DNA from 3 places in the Paenibacillus sp. FSL K6-2393 genome. Region 3 is predicted to be linked to each of the others. Evidence: predicted binding sites of a transcription regulator. Region 3 holds the regulator's gene; each other region holds the start of a gene.
The links. Region 3 encodes Rex, which represses fermentation and respiration genes when NADH is low (regulators of the CRP and FNR family bind a similar motif). Its sites were predicted from a motif close to TTGTGAAATATTTCACAA; they were not measured.
Positions count from the first base shown of each region.

Region 1: the regulator Rex is predicted to act here: its motif matches at 2,002-2,019, upstream of nirB (nitrite reductase large subunit NirB).
Region 2: the regulator Rex is predicted to act here: its motif matches at 1,570-1,587, upstream of MHI14_RS02365 (formate/nitrite transporter family protein).

Region 1 is NZ_JBBOCU010000001.1:2,030,819-2,035,114, forward strand. Features, by position in the region: gene nirB (nitrite reductase large subunit NirB) at 1-1,912, opposite strand, end outside; gene MHI14_RS08885 (metal-dependent hydrolase) at 2,188-2,895, shown strand; gene MHI14_RS08890 (hypothetical protein) at 3,122-3,445, opposite strand; gene MHI14_RS08895 (M42 family metallopeptidase) at 3,606-4,296, opposite strand, start outside.
Region 2 is NZ_JBBOCU010000001.1:540,025-544,320, forward strand. Features, by position in the region: gene MHI14_RS02360 (FAD-dependent oxidoreductase) at 1-1,320, shown strand, start outside; gene MHI14_RS02365 (formate/nitrite transporter family protein) at 1,696-2,547, shown strand; gene MHI14_RS02370 (molybdopterin-containing oxidoreductase family protein) at 2,989-4,296, shown strand, end outside.
Region 3 is NZ_JBBOCU010000001.1:2,647,098-2,651,393, forward strand. Features, by position in the region: gene dinG (ATP-dependent DNA helicase DinG) at 1-1,289, shown strand, start outside; gene MHI14_RS11775 (redox-sensing transcriptional repressor Rex) at 1,508-2,161, shown strand; gene MHI14_RS11780 (amidohydrolase) at 2,148-3,455, shown strand; gene MHI14_RS11785 (cell wall elongation regulator TseB-like domain-containing protein) at 3,495-4,025, shown strand.

The DNA.
Region 1 (4,296 bases), 620 kb from region 3:
CGACACATGTTTTGACCGTACGCAGCGATTTGGCGTATGCATAACCTGAAGGCATATCCAGTTCAGCCCAGACTTTGGTCAGATCTTCTTTTTTGACACCAATCAAGTCGAGACGCTGACCGCCAGTCACTTTGACTGCTTTCACATCATATTTGACTGAAACGTCAGCGATACGTTTGAGGTCCGCTGGTGTAGTCACCCCGCCATACATCCGAGGTACAACCGTATACGTTCCATCCTTTTGAATATTTGCATTCATCCGTTCGTTAACAAAACGGGATTCTTTCTCATCTTCGTGTGTGTCTGGTGCAATCATGCCAAGGTAGTAGTTGATCGCCGGACGACATTTGGAACAACCTTCAGGTTGACTCCAACCCAGTACATTCATGACCTCTTTGGTCGTTTGTAATCCTTTTGCACGAATCTCGGCTACAATCTCATCCCGTCCCATGGAAGTACATCCGCAGATGCCCTGTTTGGCTCCAGTACTGAAACTGTCACCAAGTACATATTGCAGAATCTGTTCCACAACTGGTTTACACCCACCACAAGAGCGGGTTGCACCGGTACAGGCTTTGATTTCATCTACAGTGGTAAGGCCCTGGTTTGTAATGACATCAACAATGGTTCCTTTGGTTACCCCGTTACATCCACAGACGATCTCGTCCTCGGGCATCGTTTCAACAGAGGTTGCTTTCTTATGACCGCCGCAGCCTGTACCCATGAGTGAACCATACAATTCTTCGGTCATTTCGGTCTGTTGTTTGATCAGTTTCTGCAATTCGGAAGAATCCGTAATGTCACCGAAGAGAACGGCGCCGACCATTTTATTATCACGAAGCAGAATTTTTTTGTAAGTCCGTTTCCAGTCATCTTTGTGCGAAATGACGGTGTGCTCTGGACTGTCGATGAATTCACCAGTTGAAAACACGTCCACACCCGAAATTTTCAATTTCGTAGATACTACGGAACCTTCATAAGGAGCCGTTTGAACCCCGCAGATATGTTTCGCCAGAATCATACCTTGCTCGAACAATGGGGCAACGAGGCCGTAACATACCCCGCGGTGCTCTGTACATTCCCCGACCGAGTACACATTCTCAAGTGAAGTCTGCATATAGTCATTCACGACAATACCCCGGTTCACTTCCATACCGCTTTCGCGGGCTACAGTCGTATTGGGTTTAATGCCTACAGCCATGACCACAAAATCAACATTCAGAACCGTATCATCTGCAAAACGTATCCCTTCAATGCGTTCGCCGCCCAGCAGTTCGGAAGTCTGCGCACCCATCTTGAACCGGATACCCTGACGTTCGAGTTCTGCCTTCAACATGGCTGAAGCTTGTGGATCAAGCTGACGCTCCATCAGATCTTCCATCAGATGCACTACGGTAACTTCCATGCCAAGTTGTACCAACCCTTTGGCAGCTTCAAGGCCTAGCAGTCCGCCCCCGATAACGGCCGCTCGTTTATACTGCTTAGCAGCTTCCAGCATGACATTGCAATCGGCGATATCGCGGAAACCGACAACACCTTCTTTGTCATGTCCAGGTACTGGGAGAATAAAGGAGTTGGAGCCAGTTGCAATGATGATTTTGTCATAAGGGACCCGAGTTCCATCTTCAGTCACAACTTCGTGCGTCTCGGCATCGATTCGTGTAACCGTTGTGCCTGTGTGCAGCGTAATGCCGTAATCTTCATACCAGTGAAGGTCGTTCAGCACGATATCGTCCAGTGTTTTGCTTCCTTCCAGTACATAAGACAACATAATGCGGTTGTAGTTAGGATAGGGCTCTGTGCCAAAAACGGTAATATCAAATCGCGTAGTTAATTTTAAAATTTGCTCAACGGTACTGATTCCTGCCATTCCGTTACCTATGATAACGAGTTTCTCTTTTTTTCCGTTCATGTGTGTATGCCTCCTTGGATAGACGCTGTACATTACCAACAATTTTAGTGGTTTATATTTGAAATTATACAAGTAGTTGACGACAGTTTATGTGATTTAATTCACTAATAAAGATAGAAGAGTCATAAATATAATAGTGTGAGCCCCATCACAGAAATTTATATTTATTTTCATACAAATAAGAAATGCGAACTATTGTTCTTATTTTGTTTTCGTTGTAAAATCGGAACTGGGCCGTATTGTTCCCGATTTCTTCGAAAGGACGTTTTTGCATCATGATGGGAAGATCCCACCTTATTATCGGGACAGGCGTGTCACTTTCTGTTCTGCAGTTGGCCGGTATGCCAGTGACAGCGCCGGCAGTTACGGTTGCACTGATTGGTTCGTTATTGCCTGACATTGATGAGCCGAATTCGCTGCTGGTATCCAGAGCCTTGCCTAACAGTCTGATCAGGTTGTTACAGACGATTCTGTTGCCCACAGCTGTATTTGTGTACTTCTATGTTCATGCCAAACCATGGAACCTGTTGCTTGCGATCCTCATTGCGCTTGTGTCATTCCTGCCTTCACGTTCGCTTCGCAAAGTGTTGATGTTTGCGATTGGACTCGGACTGGTCTTCTATGGTCACGCGTTCGCACCGTGGAACTTGATTGCAGGCAGTTTGTTAATGCTCTGCACCACACTGACTCATAGGGGACTGACACATACCCTGTACGGAACCGCAATATGGGCGGGCTTGTTGTACAGCACGACCCAGCAGCAGGGACCGGAGATCTGGGTAGCGGGAGGCTCGGCATATGCGATGCATCTGTTGGCCGATTCACTAACCAATCGGGGTATTCGTCCGTTACCACCGCTCAAGTGGCGCATACGGGTGAATCTGATGAGTACAGGGACCAAGCGTGGGGCCGTTGTAGAGAATGTCTGCATTGTGCTTACTCTTATTTTGGCCTGGATTGCATTCTCACCCCTATTTCTGTAATGACCAAATACCAGTCCTGTCTAAGGACTGGTATTTCATTTTTTTGTTCTTTTACCTGTAAGCCATGAGAGGATTATGGGGGTCAACTCGTTGTTGGCGTGCTTGATAAACCGTCAAGATCAGAAGAGCCAAATGCAAATAAAACAACAAGAATAAGCACAATTAATAGCTCGGCAAATCCGATTCCGTCAAACTCGGACATGACATCCACCTCATTTCTTGGCCACTAAGAATTAATTCTCTGTTGAAATGCCTGTATAACATCATTAAGCGTCATATCGCCGCCAGTTTCATCCAGGAATTGTACCAGTTTGTCTGAATTGGAGGGTGTGACCTTTTGAAGTGTTTTATATTGACCAACCAATTCTACAACCAATGTAGCCTCACGAAACAACGTGACAGCATCCACTCTCAACTTTCCGCTCACCAATAGCGCTGCTACAATCAGTTCGAGATTTTTCCCTTTAAGGCTTCCATTAAGGAGGGTATTAGCAGCATTTGGTTTTTTGTTAGAACCTTTATTTGATTTTCCGTTCCTTCCCACTGCCATAACAGGTCCCCCACTGGTTGGTGTTTAATTCATCTTCCGTTATTGTATCTTATGTGTAATTCCCTATAATGTTCGGCCTATTAATCTATGTGTCCAATTCATATAGTTGTGGATATAAAAAAGAGACCTCCCGAATAGTTAGGAGGTCTCTTGTCAACTGTTACGCGTTATTAATAATGGTATTCATTGTTGTCCGATCCAGACCTTTGACCAGTTTCACGATCAGTTCTTTGGCCGCATCGTAGTCATCCGTATGAATAATGGAAGACGAGGTGTGGATATAACGAGCGCAGATACCAATAACTGTTGATGGTACACCAATTCCACTCAGGTGTACTTGACCTGCATCGGTACCACCTGGTGAGATGAAATACTGCATTTTGATCTGATTGGATGAAGCCGTATCTTGAACATATTCGACCATGCCGCGATGGGTGAACATACCCGGGTCAAAAATACGAAGCAATGCGCCTTCTCCGATATGTCCAAATGACTGTTTGTCACCTGTCATATCATTCGCCGCGCTACAGTCAAGTGCAAAGAAGATATCAGGCTGAATCAGATTGGCCGCCGTACGTGCACCGCGAAGCCCCAGTTCTTCCTGAACCGTTGCACCAGCGTAAAGCGTGTTAGGCAGTTTTTCCTTGTGCAACGCTTCAACCAGTTCAAGTGCAAGTCCTACGCCGTAACGATTATCCCATGCTTTGGCCATGATTTTTTTCGGGTTCGCCATCGGCGTGAATTCACAGATTGGCACGATCTGCATCCCTGGATGAATGCCCCAGGATTCTGCTTCAGCACGGTTGTCTGCCCCAATATCGAGATACATGGAATTCAGATCAACAGGTTTG
Region 2 (4,296 bases), 2.1 Mb from region 3:
GCCATCGTAAATACCGCCAAATTGTACCCGGATGCTACCATCACCGTGTATGAGCGCAATGACAATATCTCCTTCCTATCTTGTGGCATTGCGCTCTACGTAGGTGGGGTTGTGAAAGACCCTGACGGTTTGTTCTATTCTTCGCCTAATCAACTGGCAGAGCTTGGTGTTGAGACCAAGATGCTTCATGAAGTAACAGCAGTAGATGCCAAGGGCCATACCCTTCAGGCTAAAAACCTGAAAACTGGGGAAGAATTTGAAGATACGTTTGACAAACTGATCGTGACAACGGGGTCATGGCCTGTCGTTCCGAAGCTTGAAGGCATCGAGATGGATAACATTTTACTTTGCAAAAACTACAATCATTCCAACACGATTATTGAAAAAGCCAAAGATGCCAAACGTGTTACTGTTGTAGGTGCAGGATATATCGGCGTAGAGCTGGTGGAAGCTTTCCAGATGAACGGTAAAGAAGTTACCCTGATCGACAGTGTGGACCGGATTTTGAACAAATACCTGGACCCTGAGTTCACGGATGCGATCGAAGATACGTTGACTGGACGCGGCATCAAGCTGGCTCTTGGTCAAACGGTACAGAAGTTTACTGGTGAAAATGGCAAAGTGACTAAAGTGATCACGTCCAAAGGAGAGTTTGAAACCGATCTGGTTATTCTGTGCATTGGTTTCCGTCCAAATACAGAGCTGCTCAAAGGCCAAGTGGATATGCTGCCAAACGGCGCAATCATCGTGGATAAATATATGCAAACCAGTCAAAAAGACATCTTCGCTGCGGGTGACAGCTGTGCTATTCATTACAACCCAACAGGCAAAGCATCTTACATTCCGCTGGCAACCAACGCCGTACGGATGGGTACACTTGTAGCCCGCAACCTGGTTCGTCCTACGACACCATACATGGGTACACAAGGAACATCCGGTATCAAAATTTATGAGCAAAATATCGCAGGTACAGGAATGACGGAAATGTCTGCTGCTGACGAAGGTTTGATTGTGGAAGCTGTCTTACTGGAAGACAGCTACCGTCCGGAGTTCATGCCAACCGCTGAGAAACTGTTGCTTAAAGTGGTATATGAGCAGGCTACTCGTCGGATCGTTGGAGCACAGGTGATGTCTCAGGTTGATCTGACCCAATCGATTAATACGATCTCGGTCTGCATCCAAAACAACATGACCGTAGATGAGCTGGCCTTCATCGACTTTTTCTTCCAGCCACATTACAACAAACCATGGAACTTCCTGAACACGGCTGGTCTGCAAGCACTGCCACCGGTAGAAGTAAAAGAACCAGCAATGGTGTAAGCAAGCAGAATAGATGGTTGAACAGCGAGCATGATAAACGCCATACAAAGATAAGTCATGCTTGTCCGTAAATATGAGGTGTACAATAACTGCCAGGATTACGAAACAAGGCGGACGATTATAAAGGAAAAAGAAGACTGGCGAGTATATCGTCAGTCTTTTTTGTGATTTTTTAGCTTCAAAAGGTCTTACTATACTTTGCTGTCATAACTATTCCAGGACACTCTTAAAGCATATTTTTAAATGACATTGTGATAATTTGCACAAAGTTATGTTGATGACCGAGATACAATTAGGATATGGTATTCAACGCATAACTAATGAATTTCAAATGGTTTTATCCAATGATGAACAATGAAGGAGAGGATGAATGATATGGCAGCAAAAACACCTCTTGAGGTTGCACAATATACGGCGCAAACAGGCATGAAGAAGGCTCAATATCCGGCGTCTTCTGTACTGGTGCTTAGTTTTCTGGCAGGGGCTTTTATTGCGCTGGGTTTTCTACTGGATATTCGGGTGATTGCATCTGCTCCTGCAGAGTGGGGAAGTCTGGTTAATCTGATTGGTGCAGCAGTGTTCCCGGTGGGACTAATCATGGTGCTCATCGGTGGTGGCGAGTTGCTGACAGGTAACATGATGGCAGTTCCACTCGCGACGATTGCTCGAAAGTTATCCGTAGGTAATATGTTGAAAAATCTAACCTTAGTAACGATGGGTAACTTTGTTGGAGCTTTGTTTGTCGCATACGCGTTTGGACATGTGCTTGGTCTGACCGGAGAGGGTGTATATCTGGCGAAAGTGGTGGATATGGCTGGACACAAGCTGCATGACGGATTCCTGCAGGCTTTTATCTCAGGCATCGGCTGTAACTGGCTGGTCGCGCTGGCGGTGTGGTTATCTTATGCATCGGATACGATGAGTGGCAAGGTACTGGGCATTTGGTTTCCAACGATGGCGTTTGTCGCGATTGGATTCCAGCACGTTGTGGCCAATATGTTCCTCATCCCGGCGGCAATCTTCGAAGGACATTATTCGTGGGGCCAATATGTGATGAATTTCATTCCGGTATGGCTCGGGAATCTGACTGGTGGTGCTCTGTTTGTAGCTGCAGCCTATTGGGTGGTGTACCTGCGCCAAGCTGAGCCGAAAGTGAAACCGGAGGTAGCCACGTCGAACGAAGCTGTGGAGACGGAGGCCAGAGCGATGTGGAGCAAGCAGGCGTAGCGGGGCATATATACACGTATGTATACATGGGTAATGGAACATTCATGTAGAAGAGAAGACGATTCTGGTCTTGCTCGGTTCATGGCGAATATGCTGTGATGGAGCAAGGCGGGATCGTTTTTTTGTATGGGGTCCTTGTTGGAGTTTAACGCAAAATAAATTCGCCATGACAAGGTTCGGGGGAACGAAACCTGTTCATGGCGAATTTCGGGAGTGGTCCATGATAGGGCATGAGGAGGAAGTGGGGAAACACTAGCCTAATGCCTTATTTTTAATTTACCCCTGAATTCTGAAGTTGAATCAAACTCAAAAATATTTTTTTGATAATATTTTGACGCCGCTATAGCGGTGAATATGAAGCAAAAACATACTGTTCTCTTTACGCGCTAACCTCGAAGAAGATATGATATAGGGATAGCTTTTAAAGAGGGGAGCCTTACGATGATTGATCAGGAGAATGGTGTATTTGCGGCGGTGTGCCCGCTCGACTGTCCGGACACTTGTGGTCTGTTATTACATAAAGAGAACGGCAAAATTGTGAAGGTGGCAGGCAATCCGGATCATCCGATAACCAAGGGTGCCATCTGTAATAAAGTTAGAAATATGACTGAGCGGGTGTATCACCCCGAGCGTCTACAATATCCGATGAAACGTGTAGGAGCCAAAGGTGAAGGCAAGTTCGAACGAATCAGTTGGGATGAAGCGATTCACGAGATTACGACCAGATTCACTGCATTGTCCGAAACTTACGGCCCGGAGAGCATCCTGCCCTACAGCTTTTACGGTAACATGGGCATTCTCGGCGTAGACGGCATGGACCGACGTTTCTTCAATGCGCTTGGTGCGAGTGTACTGGAGCAGACGATCTGTAACTCTGCTGGAAATACCGGCTGGAAATATACGATGGGCGCCAACCGGGGTACGGTGCCGGAAGATACGGAGCATGCGGATCTCATCCTGGTATGGGGCGGTAATATCGTCAGTACGAATATGCACCAGGTCGTTTTGGCGGAGAAAGCCCGTAAGAAAGGCGCCAAGATCGTCGTCATCGACGTTCATCGCAATCGTACGGCTCAATGGGGCGACTGGTTTATTCCTTTGTATCCGGGCACGGATAGCGCACTGGCGCTGGGATTGATGCATGTGCTGTTCGAACGGAGACTAACGGATGAAGCGTTTATGCAAAAATATACAGTGGGTCATGAGGCACTACGTGATCATGTCCGCAGTTACACCCCTGAACGTGTTGCACGCATTACGGGCGTGCCGGAGGAAACCATTGTGGAGCTGGCCGAACTATACGGCAACGCACAGGCAGCCCATATTCACATCGGCAATGGCCTCCAGCACCATGATAATGGGGGAATGAACGTGCGTAGCGTTGCTTGTCTGCCTGCCATTACAGGGCAATGGCTGAAGCAAGGCGGCGGTGCTGTTCGCACGAACAGCTACGCGAGCACGAATAGCGACGCGCTGGAACGTCCGGAGCTGCGGCAGAATCCGGAGCCGCGAGTAGTGAACATGAGTCGGATTGGTGAAGCGTTGCTGGAAGCAGAGCAGCCAATCCGGGCGATGATGGTCTACTGCAGCAATCCACTGGTGGTGGCACCGGATACTGAGCGGGTGGAGCGAGGTTTTGCACGGGAAGATCTGTTCACGGTTGTGCATGATCTGTTCATGACGGATACGGCGAAATATGCAGATATCGTATTGCCAGCCACATCTTCATTTGAAGCGACGGACCTGTAC
Region 3 (4,296 bases):
CCATGGTGGATCAGATGTTCCCGCTGGCTGTTGAGGTCAAGGAACTGTGGGATCGTATGAGCGATGCCTTGTTCGGTTTGTTGCCTGAACGAAGTGATGCTTCACCGGGAGAGACGGGGCAATTTTCACTGCGTCTGAAAGCTTCTCAGAAACCTGCAAAATGGCAGGAGTTGCAGGATCTGGAGAACCAGATCTATGTGACTCTGGGCGATTTGGTTCGCAAAGGGGACAAATTGCTGCTTGAGGTGAAAGAGGATCAGGATGATTATCAATCGGATAGTCTGATCACGGACATTACAGGATTGCTGAAAGATCTGACCACATTGAAGGAGAATCTACGTTTCTTCATGCGTATGGATGATGCCAAAACGGTGTACTGGATGGAAGCCAGCGGTCAGTTCCGAAGTAAATCTCTTCAGTTGTATGCTGTACCTGTAGATGTCAGTGCACAACTTAAGGATTTATTTTTTGATAAAAAGAAAAGTGTTGTACTTACATCGGCTACGCTTTCGGTAGATAAGTCATTCCAGTTCATGATTGAACAACTTGGCTTGCAGGAAGCTTCCGAGAATAATCGGTTGTTAACTTCGATGCTGCCATCACCTTTCAACTATCGCGATCAGGCACTTCTGGTGATTCCGCGTGATTTCCCGAGTGTGAAGGGCAGTGTGGGTGATGCGCACTTTGTTAATATGCTGGTGCGATCACTCGCAGAGACGGCAATTGCCACGCGTGGACGCATGATGGTTCTGTTTACTTCATACAAGATGCTGCGACAGGTCTATGATCCGCTGAAGGAGGCACTGTCTGGTAACGACATCTCGTTGCTTGGGCAAGGCGTTGACAGTGGAAGCCGCTCCAAGCTGACTCGCAGGTTCCAAGATGCCAAAGCTACGGTACTTCTGGGTACAAGCAGCTTCTGGGAGGGTGTAGATATCCCGGGAGAGGCGCTAACCTGTCTCGCTATTGTGCGACTGCCTTTCCAGCCACCGAATCATCCGTTGGTGGAAGCCAAGAGTGAGCTGCTTCAGGAACAGAAGAAAAATCCGTTCATGAAACTGTCCGTGCCGCAAGCGGTCATTCGTTTCAAGCAGGGATTTGGCCGGTTGGTGCGTACAGCGAAGGACAGAGGAATTGTCATTGTTTATGATACACGGGTGATTGAAGCGTACTATGGTAAATTCTTTTTATATTCTTTACCTGGTCCCAAAATGGAACACATGCTCACGGAGCAGATGGTTCCACGAATTACCGAGTGGTTGGAAAAACCTGCTAATGAACAAAAATAATGGTTGTTTTGTTCGTTATATCATTGCATGACACTATCGTTTGGCGTTAAACTTTATTAGATATTTCCGTATCCGATTAAAGCAGCTGCACGTAAGAACTTATAACCTAAATTACAAGGAGCATTCTGTATAAAATGTCACGTTTATCTTTGAGTTTATACAGGATGCTCATCTTTTCATCTATTATTTTATCGTGGCCTTGGTAAGGGGGAGCAAGAATGAAATCGGATAAAATTTCAGAAGCGGTGGTACGCCGTCTGCCTGTATACTTGCGTTATTTGAACGAGTTGCATCAGCGTGAGGTGGCTACTGTTTCTTCTCAAGAGCTTGGACAGAGGCTGGATCTGAATCCGGCCCAAATTCGTAAAGACCTGGCTTACTTCGGTGATTTTGGTCGTAAAGGAATCGGGTATGATGTATCTTATTTGATTGAGAAAATTCGTCACATTCTCAAAATCGATCAGCAAATTAATGTAGCTCTGGTAGGCGCGGGTAATCTCGGTCAAGCCTTGTCCAACTACAACGCATATCTGAAAGACAACATGAAGATTGTTGCTGTATTTGATGCATATGGACCGAAGATTGGTAGCCAAATCAACAGTTTGACGGTAAAACCAATGAATGAATTGACGGAAGCGGTTAAAACGGAAAACATCCGTATCGGTATTATCACGGTTCCGGATACGGAAGCCCAAAATGTTGCGGATCAGCTTATTGAATCAGGAATTGAAGCGATCCTTAATTTTGCACCAACAATTCTAAAAACACCGCCGCATATCCGCATTCACCATGCTGACTTTACAACGGATCTGCTTAGTTTGGCCTATTACTTGGAGACTGGAAAGGACGACGAGGAAGATGACAACAAATAGATGGGTAATTCACAACGGCAAATTTGCCGTTAATGAAGGCGGCACAGCATGGAACGTGGTTCAAGGATACATGGTTGTCGAGGATGACAAGATTGTGCATATTGGTGAGACATTGCCGGATGGAGACAAAAATTGTACCAAAGTGGATGGAAAAGGACTGTTCTTCCTGCCGGGTCTGATCAATACGCATGGTCATGCAGCAATGTCGTTGCTCAGAGGGCACGGAGACGATCTTGCATTGCAAGTATGGTTGCAGGAAAAAATGTGGCCGATGGAAGCAAAAATGACTTCAGAAGATGTATATTGGGGAACTTCCCTGTCGGTGCTTGAAATGTTGAAAGGCGGAACTACAGCTTTCCTGGACATGTACGATCACATGGATCAAGTTGCCAAAGTTGTGGAGCAATCAGGCGTTAGAGCAGCACTGGCACGTGGTGTAATCGGGCTGTGCTCGGAAGAAGAGCAACTGCGGAAGCTGGAGGAGTCGGCAGCGTTTGCACGTGAGTGGAATGGACAGGCAGATGGTCGCATTACAACCGTAATCTCGCCACATGCACCATATACATGCCCTCCTGACTACATAGAGAAGCTTGTGCAGGTTGCGAACGACCTGAACCTTCCTCTCCATACACATATGTCTGAAACGCTTCGTGAAGTGGAGCAGAACGTGGCTGATTATGGACTGCGTCCTGTGGCACATCTGGAGAAACTGGGCTTTTTCTCCCGTCCATCCCTGGTTGCACATGCGGTGCATCTGAATGACGAAGAGATTGAAATTTTGGCCCGTCATGATGTGGCTGTATCCCATAACCCGGGAAGTAACCTGAAACTCGCTTCCGGTGTTGCGCGGGTACCTGCGTTACTGAAAGCAGGAGTTACCGTGTCACTCGGAACAGACGGACCGGCAAGCAACAACAACCTGGATATGTTCGAGGAAATGAGACTGGCTGCATTGATCCACAAAGGTGTATCTGGTGACCCGACGGCAGTGCCAGCAGGCGAAGCGTTACTCCTCGGAACGTCATACGGTGCCAAATCCATCTTCTTGAACAATACCGGAGCACTCCAGGTTGGCATGAAGGCTGATTTTATCGCTTTGGACATTGAACAGGCACATTTCTATCCACATACAGACCTGATCTCGCATACCATCTACTCGGCTTCTGCCAAAGATGTAGAGCACGTATGGGTGGATGGAAAACAAGTGGTGAAACACGGCGAATGTCTGACGCTGGATGAAGAGCGCATTTTGCGTGAGTCTCAATTGGCATTTGATGGTCTGCTTGCTCGTTAATTGCAGGACAGAACATCATAGGGAAAGGAAGTTCGGCTTTTGAAGAAAAAAAAGAAGTGGATATGGATTTCGCTGCTTGCACTGGTTCTGATTCTGTTTGGACTTCAGCGTTATTACGTCTATGTCACACAGGACCAACGTAAGGAAGAAGCGCTCGCCATACAAGCAGCACAGAAGCAACTGGGCATTACATCCTATGATGAATTGCGCAAGTACATCTGGGGAGACAAAGAAGGCTCTGACAACATCTACTGGACCCTGATCGGTAAAAATAAGGATAACCAGGATGTTATGGTCTGGGTTAAATTCGATGCAAACAATCAACCGGCTAAGGGTGCAAACGCTGTACACAGTGAGCTGCTGCAGAATGGCATGTCCGAAGCGCAGATCCGCAATCGCTTCAGTTCTGAAGTTCCTGCCGGCGAGATTAAGCGAATCATGCCCGGAGTTGTGAATGGAATATATGTGTGGCAAGTGTATTATAAAGACGGTACGCATAACCACTATCGCTTTTATCGTTTTAGCAACGGAGAACAGGTGGACCTGGTCTACACCCTCCCGAACAGCTAGAACAAATAGAGTGACATAACTAGAGAATTAGAGAAATAAAAGAACCGGCAGACGGATATCCGACTGAACCGGTTCTTTGTGTTGTCTGTAAACATTTTTGATTTAAATAGTTAAAATTAATAATTTATTCATATTTTCGCCTTCGAAAATGTATATACGATGTGATATACTCAGATATGTACTCAAAGTTACATTCAAAAACAAATAATCCTGTCGAAATTCTCGCAGGAGTCAATGTACACATATTCGTATATACCAATAAGCCAGTAGG